DNA from 2 places in the Bradyrhizobium ganzhouense genome. Region 1 is predicted to be linked to the other one. Evidence: riboswitches for the same ligand, from Rfam matches in the RefSeq annotation. Region 1 holds a riboswitch; the other holds the start of a gene.
What was found. A riboswitch is a leader RNA that binds a small molecule or an ion and turns the genes downstream of it on or off. The one in region 1 is predicted to bind S-adenosylmethionine.
Positions count from the first base shown of each region.

Region 2: it holds a riboswitch for S-adenosylmethionine, as region 1 does, so the genes downstream of both, ACLFLU_RS03840 (O-succinylhomoserine sulfhydrylase) here and metX (homoserine O-acetyltransferase MetX) in region 1, are expected to answer to the same signal.

Region 1 covers NZ_CP181318.1:1,153,307-1,157,762, forward strand. The annotation lists gene ACLFLU_RS05385 (prephenate/arogenate dehydrogenase family protein) at 1-767, opposite strand, end outside; gene hisC (histidinol-phosphate transaminase) at 764-1,858, opposite strand; gene ACLFLU_RS05395 (chorismate mutase) at 1,893-2,741, opposite strand; SAM riboswitch at 2,903-2,982, shown strand; gene metX (homoserine O-acetyltransferase MetX) at 3,075-4,277, shown strand; gene metW (methionine biosynthesis protein MetW) at 4,307-4,456, shown strand, end outside.
Region 2 covers NZ_CP181318.1:832,367-836,822, forward strand. The annotation lists gene ACLFLU_RS03835 (SGNH/GDSL hydrolase family protein) at 1-261, shown strand, start outside; gene ACLFLU_RS03840 (O-succinylhomoserine sulfhydrylase) at 424-1,620, opposite strand; SAM riboswitch at 1,692-1,771, opposite strand; gene ACLFLU_RS03845 (2'-deoxycytidine 5'-triphosphate deaminase) at 1,852-2,988, shown strand; gene ACLFLU_RS03850 (hypothetical protein) at 3,190-4,239, shown strand; gene ACLFLU_RS03855 (MATE family efflux transporter) at 4,407-4,456, shown strand, end outside.

The DNA of each region.
Region 1 (4,456 bases):
AAGGTACCGAGCATCTCCAGAACCGCGTCCTTGTTGGCGAGGAAGACGTCGCGCCACATCGTCGGATCGGAGGCCGCGATGCGGGTGAAGTCGCGGAAACCGCCGGCCGAGAACTTGATGACTTCGGACTCCGTCACCTGCTGCAGCTCGTCGGCGGTGCCGACGATGGTGTAGGCGATCAGATGCGGCAGGTGGCTGGTGATCGCGAGCACGAGATCATGATGATCCGGCGTCATCACCTCGACCTTGGCGCCCATCGCCGCCCAGAAGGCGCGCAAGTGCGCGGTGGCCGCGGCGTCGGTGCCTTCCGGCGGCGTCAAAATGCACCAGCGGTTGATGAAGAGCTCGGCGAAACCGGAATCCGGTCCTGAATGCTCGGTGCCCGCGACGGGGTGCGCCGGCACGAAATGGATAGTCTTCGGCAGATGCGGAGCCATGTCCTTGACGACAGCGCCCTTGACCGAGCCGACGTCGGAAATAACAGCGCCGGGCTTGAGATGCGGCGCAATCTCCTGTGCCACCGGCCCGCAGGCGCCGACGGGAATGCAGAGGATGACGAGATCGGCATCCTTCACTGCTTCGGCATTGGTCGCCACGACCTGGTCGACGATGCCGAGCTCGAGCACTCGCGCGCGCGTCTTTTCCGAGCGCGCGGTGGTGACGATCTCGCCAGCCAAGCCCTGAAGCTTCGCAGCGCGCGCGATCGAGCCGCCGATCAGACCGAAGCCGATCAGCGCGACGCGCTGGAAGTGCGGGTCCACGCTCATTTGCCGGCCATGAAGTCGCGCAGCGCCTCGACGACGAGGCGGTTGGCCTCCTCGGTGCCGATGGTCATGCGCAGCGCATGGTGCAGGCCGTAATTCTTCAGCGCGCGCAGCACGAGGCCGCGCTTGGTGAGATAGGCATCGGCCGCGTCCGAGGTCTTGCCGTCTTGCGGGAAGTGGATCAGCACGAAATTGGCGACGCCCGGCGTCACCTTCAGCCCGAGCTTGGTGATCTCCTCGGTCAGCCAGTTGCGCCAGGTCTCGGTGAATTGCTTCGACATCGCCTGGTGCGCAGTGTCCTCGATCGCGGCGACCGCAGCGTACATCGCCGGTGTCGACACGTTGAACGGACCGCGGATGCGGTTGACGGCGTCGATGATGTGCTCGGGGCCGAACATCCAGCCGATGCGCAGTGCCGCGAGGCCGTGGATCTTGGAGAAGGTGTGCGTCACCACCGTATTCTCGGTGGTGGCGACGAGCTCGATCCCCATCTCGTAATCGTTGCGCGAGACATAGTCGCAATAGGCGGCGTCCAGCACCAGCAACACGTGCGAGGGCAGGCCGGCGCGAAGGCGCTTGACCTCGTCGAACGGGATATAGGTGCCAGTCGGGTTGTTGGGGTTGGCGAGCCAGACCAGTTTTGTGCGCGGCGTCACGGCTTTCAGGATCGCGTCGACATCGCAGGTCAGGTTCTTCTCAGCCGCGACCACGTTCCTGGCGCCGACCGCCATGGTCGCGATCGGGTAGACCAGGAAGCCGTGCGTGGTCGAGATCGCCTCGTCGCCATGGCTGAGATAGGTGTGGGCGAGCAGGTTGAGGATTTCGTCCGAACCTGCGCCGCAGATGATGCGGTTCGGATCGAGCCCGAACGAGCGGCCGATCGCCTCGCGCAACACGCGCGAGGTTCCTTCCGGATAGTCTTCCAAATGGTCCGCGACGCGCTTGAAGGCCTCGATCGCCTTGGGCGAGGGTCCGAACGGCGTCTCGTTGGCCGAGAGCTTGAACACCTTGCGGCCCGGCTCCGGCACCGGGGTCTTGCCGGGCGTGTAGGGCGCAATATCGAGAATGCCGGGATTCGGCACGGGGCGGGACATCTTCAACTCCGGATAGGCTAGGTCAGTTCGCGATTTACGATTTCGACCCGGTCGGGCGCACCGTATAGCGCGTTGCGTGGCTGCCGACGAGGGCCGTGGAGCGCACCGAGGCCCCCGCTTCGATCAGGGCAGCCCTGATCTTGTCGATGCTGGTGGCTGATGTGACCGAGACCAGCAGCGCCGCGCCGTCGAAGGCGGTATCTGGCACCGCCACGATCTCGGCGAGCGGCGACAGGGCGCGCGCCACCTCGGCATTCCACCCCGACACGCGCACGCTGAAGGTCTCGACCTCCGTCACCACGGCGCTGTCGGCGACGCGCGAGATCGCGAACACCGGTAGTGCGGCCGGATGGTCGGCACGCTCGACGAAGGGCATCCGCGCGATGATCTTCGGCGCGCCGTCCGCTTCCAGCTCCAGCCACCACGGCGTGCGGCTCGAGGTCGCCGAGACCAGCGCCAGATCGCCCTTGGACATCGCCACCGCTTCGACCGCGGCCTGCGCGCTGAAATGCGCGACGTAAGGAACCGTGAAGCCGAAATGGAAGCGCACGGAATCGCGCATCGCCGGCTCGCTCACCGAGATGTCGGCATGCACTGAGAACGGCGCCTGGACATAGGTGAAGGTCGAGATGATGACGCGCCAGATGCTCTCGACCGTGTCGAGCGGCAGGATGCCGCGATGGCGCTGCACGATGTCACGCATCATGGAGGCTTCGCGCGCCGGGCGGAACGCCGAGCCGACCTCCTGGGTCTGCTTCACTTGGATCAGGCGGTCGATGATGTCGCCGCGCTGCATCAACAGGCGATGAATGCCCTCGTCGATCGCGTCGATCTCCTTGCGCAATTCCTGGAGCGATGGTGGCGCGGGCGGACGTTGGGACATATCTGACGGTTGCTGTTGTGAGGCTGCGGTCGGTGCCCTGATTAGGCAGTCGGAGCGGCGAAAGCAAAGAGAAATGACAGCCTTTTTGGTCGACTTATCAGGGCTGAATTTGGCTCATCCGGACCGCGACTTGACGAAAAGCGCCCAAGCCAGTAGGTTTTTGCCTGTTCCGTGGTCATTTGAGCCGGCCGGCTTGCAGCCACGTTAAAAAACTCGCTAAACAGGCCGGGGACGTTTTCGATCCCGGCCGAACCTATCGTTCAGGCCGGGTTTTTCATGGCCTGATTTCATCGCGATCTCACGTTTGATCGCAAACGAGGTCGATGGTCAGAGATGGTTGGCGTCAAGTCTGTCCCCAGTCCCGCGATCAGTGCCGACGATCGGTCGCATGAGGTCGATCATCCGAGTTCTGAAGTCGCGCAGTTCGGCGCCGACCAGCCGCTGCGGCTCGATTGCGGCATCGATCTCACCCCGTTCCAGATCGCCTACAAGACCTATGGCGAGCTCAACGCCGATCGCTCCAACGCCGTGCTGATCTGCCATGCGCTGACCGGCGATCAGCACGTCGCCAATGTGCATCCCGTCACCGGCAAGTCCGGCTGGTGGGAGACGCTGGTCGGTCCGGGTCGCCCGCTCGATCCCAGCCGCTACTTCATCATCTGCTCCAACGTGATCGGCGGCTGCATGGGCTCGACCGGGCCGGCTTCGATCAATCCCGCGACCGGCAAGGTGTGGGGCCTGGATTTCCCCGTCATCACCATCCCCGACATGGTGCGCGCGCAGGCGATGCTGATCGACCGGCTCGGCATCGACACGCTGTTCGCCGTCGTCGGCGGCTCGATGGGCGGCATGCAGGTGCTGCAATGGACCGCGGCCTATCCGAAGCGCGTGTACTCCGCGCTGGCGATCGCCTGTTCGACGCGGCACTCGGCGCAGAACATCGCCTTCCACGAGCTCGGCCGCCAGGCCGTGATGGCCGATCCCGACTGGCACAATGGCGCTTACGCGGATCAGGGCATCCATCCGCATCGCGGCCTCGCAGTCGCGCGCATGGCCGCGCACATCACCTATCTCTCGGACGCCGCGCTGCATCGCAAGTTTGGCCGCCGCATGCAGGATCGCGAGTTGCCGACCTTCTCGTTCGACGCCGACTTCCAGGTCGAGTCCTATCTGCGCTACCAGGGCTCGTCCTTTGTCGAACGCTTCGACGCCAATGCCTATCTCTATCTCACACGCGCGATGGACTATTTCGACATTGCCGGCGACCATGGCGGTGTGCTGGCGAAGGCGTTCGCCGGAATCGAGACGCGCTTCTGCGTCGTCTCCTTCACCAGCGACTGGCTGTTCCCGACCTCGGAATCGCGTGCGCTGGTGCACGCGCTGAACGCGTCGAGCGCGCGGGTGTCGTTCGCCGAGATCGAGACCGACCGCGGCCACGATGCCTTCCTGCTCGACGTGCCCGAATTCTTCGACATCTCCCGCGCCTTTCTGCATTCGGCAGGCAAGGCGCGCGGGCTCACCGGCAAGAATGACTGACCAAGAATGACTGACGAGGACGGCTAGCGATGTCTGTACAGGAAGTGCTGCCGCTCAATGGCCTCACTGCGGAGCAGTCCGGCCCATTTCGCGCCGACCATCTGCTGGTCGCCGAGATGGTCAAGCCGGGCTCGAAAGTGCTCGACGTCGGTTGCGGCGACGGCGATCTGCTTCAGTTG
Region 2 (4,456 bases), 320 kb from region 1:
AGCAAGATGGTGAAGCTGCTCGGCAAGGTCGCCGAGCTCCGTCACGTCGGCATCTTCCCGCGCTTCGAGGTGATGCGCGAATGGCACGAGAAGCAGGCGCTCCCGGTCGAGAGCTTTGTCATCGCCGACGGCCTGCACATGAACGATTGGGGCTATGCCTGCTTCGCCCAGCTGCTCGGCGACGACATCATCCGCTCGGTGGGACAGATCAAGCTCGGCGTCAACGTGCCCGCGGACGTGCGGACGTACCGGCCGATGTGAATTGTCGTCCCGGCGAAGGCCGGGACCCATACCGCGTGATCTACCGCGTGATCTATCGATGGCGCGCGGCGTTCATACCGCCGCGTGATCGTCTACTACCATCCTTCGCCAAATTGCGCCCTGTGGCTATGGGTCCCGGCCTTCGCCGGGACGACAATAACCTCACGCCTTCTCCAGCGCCGCCGTCAGATCCTCGATCAGATCATCCGCATGCTCGAGCCCGGCCGAGAAGCGGATAAAGCCTTCGCCGATCCCGAGCTCGGCGCGCACTTCCGGCTTCAGCCGCTGATGCGTCGTCGTCGCCGGATGGGTGACGAGGCTCTTGGCGTCGCCGAGATTGTTCGAGATCTTTGCAAGCTTGAGTTCGTTGAGCACGCGGAAGGCAGCCGCCTTGCCGCCCTTGACCTCGAAGCCGACCAGCGTCGAACCGCCGCGCATCTGCTTTTTCACCAGCGCCGCCTGCGGATGATCGGCGCGGCCGGGATAGACCAGCCGTGCAATCTTGGGATGGCTCGCCAGCACGTCGGCGATACGCGCCGCAGTGTCGGTCTGCGCGCGCACGCGCACGCCGAGCGTCTCCAGGCCCTTGAGCAGGACCCAGGCGTTGAACGGCGAGATCGACGGGCCGGTCTGGCGCATGAAATTGTGGATGTGCTCGGCGATGAAGGCTTCCGAGGACAGGATGATGCCGCCGAGACAACGGCCCTGGCCGTCGATGTGCTTGGTCGCGGAGTAGACGACGACATCGGCGCCGAGCGCGAGCGGGCTCTGCCAGATCGGCGTGGCGAACACGTTGTCGACGACGAGCCGCGCGCCGCCGCTGTGCGCGATCTCGGCAATCGCGGGAATGTCGAGCACGTCGAGCGTCGGATTGGTCGGGCTCTCCAGGAAGAACGTCTTGGTGTTCGGCTTCAGCGCACGCTGCCACTGGTCGAGATCGGCTCCGTCGACCAGCGTGGTCTCGATGCCGTAGCGCGGCAGCAGGTCCTGAATGACGTAGAGGCACGAGCCGAACAGCGCGCGCGACGCGACGACGTGATCGCCGGCCTTGAGCGGCGCCAGGATCGCAGTCGTCACCGCCGCCATGCCTGTTGCCGCCGAACGCGCGGCCTCTGCGCCCTCGAGCTCGATCATGCGGCGCTCGAACATCGCGATCGTCGGGTTCGAGTAGCGCGAGTAGATGAAGCCGGGGTCCTCGCCCTTGAACCGCGCCTCGCACTCCTCGGCGCTGTTGTAGACATAGCCCTGGGTCAGGAACAGCGCCTCCGACGTCTCGCCATATTGCGAGCGCAGAGTGCCGGAATGGACCAGGCGGGTTTCTGGACGGTATTGCGTGGTGGACGCCGGGGACTTCGACATAGGCTCTCCTCTGCGTGACCATCGAAAATGGTCACAAAAAAACCGGCCTGGATAATTTCCACGGGCCGGGATCACAGAGGTCCCCGGCCTGTTTAGCGACTTATTTAACGTGGCTGCAAGCCGGCCGGCTCAAATCACCACGGGATAAGTGATGCTCATATTCCGCAATGCCCTTTTCGTCAAGGCGTCCATCGGATAGCCGTAAAAGGCTAGTATTTCCCGCATGTCCGGATGTATTTGACCCCCGATGAGGACCCCCGGTTGACGTTCACGGTTGCCGCCGACGCCAATGGTATCCTGCCCGACCGCATGATCGCGGCGATGGCGGACGCGGGCCTCATCCTGCCTGCCTACGATTTCGTCGAAAGCCAGATCCAGCCGGCGAGCCTCGATTTGCGCCTCGGTGACGTCGCCTATCGCGTGCGTGCGAGCTTCCTGCCCGGCCCCGGTGCCACCGTCGCCGAGCGCATCGACCAGTTGAAGCTGCACGAGTTCAGCCTCGCCGACGGCGCGGTGCTCGAGACCAACTGCGTCTACATCGTGCCGCTGCTGGAGAGCCTGGCGCTGCCGCCGGAGATCGTCGCGGCCGCGAACCCCAAAAGCTCGACCGGCCGGCTCGACGTCTTCACCCGTGTGATCGCCGATGGCACGCGTCGTTTCGACATGATCGGCGCCGGCTATCACGGCCCGCTCTACGCAGAGATCAGCCCGAAGACGTTTCCGGTGCTGGTCAGCGAAGGTTCGCGGCTGTCGCAGGTACGCTTCCGCACCGGTGATGCGATCCTCAGTGCCGACGCGCTTGATGCGCTGCATGCGTCCGAGCGTCTCGTCGACATCGACGATGCGGATCTGGCCGGCGGCGTCGCCGTCTCCGTCGATCTCTCCGGCGAGAAGGGCACGGGCTTCGTCGGCTACCGCGCCAAGCGTCACACCGGTGTGGTCGATGTCGATCGTCGCTCCGGCTACGCGGTGGAAGATTTCTGGGAGCCGATCTCGGCGCGTCCCGACGGCAGCCTGATCCTCGATCCCGGCGAGTTCTATATCCTCGCCTCGAAAGAGGCCGTGCAGGTGCCGCCCGATTACGCCGCGGAGATGGTGCCGTTCGATCCGCTGGTCGGCGAGTTCCGCGTGCACTATGCCGGATTCTTCGATCCCGGATTCGGCTATGCCGGCGCCGGCGGCCAAGGCGCGCGCGCCGTGCTGGAGGTGCGCTCGCGCGAAGTGCCATTCATCCTCGAGCACGGCCAGATCGTCGGCCGCCTCGTCTACGAAAAGATGCTGGCGCGCCCCGACGCCATGTACGGCCAGCGCATCGGCTCGAACTACCAGGCGCAGGGCCTGAAGCTGAGCAAGCATTTTCGGGTGTAGTGCAAGCTCCGTCCTCCGCCGTCGTCCCGGCGAAGGCCGGGACCCATAACCACAGGGAGTAGTTTGGCGAAGGCTCGTGGTTGCGAGCTTCCCGCAAAACTACTCCCTGTGGTTATGGGTCCCGGGTCTGCGCTTTCGCTTGCCCGGGACGACGGGGTAGAGTGTTGCGGCACCAACGATAACAACAAGCCGGGAGCAAACATGACCGCATCTGACGCCGCGCAGGACGCGCAATGGAAACGCTGGCGGGCGGTCGCCGATCTCTATCATGCCTACTTCACCGGGCTCATCCTCACCGTGGTCACGCGCCGCGGCACCGCGGATGCGGCCGAATTCGTCTTCCGCGTGTTCCGCCGTCAGCAGCAGGAGCGCTTCCTGCCGGGACTCGAAAAGCTTGGACTCAGCCGTCTGCCGCCGGCGGTCGCGGCTGCGCAATATCACTACCTCTCTAACTGGATCGGCGGCGTCCACGTCGAATACATGTATGAGAGCGACACCAAGGCCTGGATCCGTTATCCGCCGCCGCGCTGGATCTGGAAGGGCACCGCGATCTGTGGCGTGCCCGGCGAGGTCAGCCGCGCGATGTTGCGCGGCTGGCACGCCAACAACGGCGTCGCGCTCGGCGATCTCCGCCTGGGCTTCGTCTGCACCAAGCAGAGCGTCGACGGCCAGGATGGGCTCGAAGGTTACTACCATCAATACGATCATCCGCTCGAGCTCGACCAGCGCCTGGTCTTCGCACGGCACCTCGAAGCGCCGCTGTTCGACGCGAAGACGGCGCCAGCTCTGCCAGTGTCGAGCTGGCCGAAGCCGCGGCTCGAAAAGGCCTATCGTAACTACGCGATGGAATATGTGCGCACCGCAGCACCCGTGATGGTTCAGCTGTTCGGGCCGGAAGATGCCGGCTATCTGCTGCATCTCACCGGCAAGCTGATCGGCATGCAGTACTTCGATGAAGTCGCAGCAGCGCTGTCGATGAGCCGTGGCGGCGCCAACGAGTTCGCATCATTCCTCAAGGCACTGTTCGCCGCGCAGGACGACGCGGCCGAGGCAACGAGCTCTGAAGGCACGTTCGAGATCCGCCAGCAGAGTTGGAAGCTCATGGACGATGTCCCTGACTATCACCGCGCTTGCGCGAAAGTGCTGGAGGGCCTGTTCGAGGGGCTAGCCGCTGGATGTGGGCGACACATCGGCGTTCACCTGCGCCCGACCGCAGGCGGTCGTCCTCCGCTGGTCTGGACGATCGGGTAATTCCACCACTTGAAATGCGCTGTCGCAGGGCACGCCTGCGCCGGGCGCAGGAGGAATCGGCAATTGCCGTGCTAACAAACGGCTCGCCGCGCCCTATGCGCGAAGAAATCGATTGGCACACCTAGATATTGCTGCGCCGCATTTGGCGCCCGTGCCCGGGAGAGGAAATGTCCGACATCGCCGAAATCCCGGCCGTTGAAGAGGAGCGTCTGCTGCC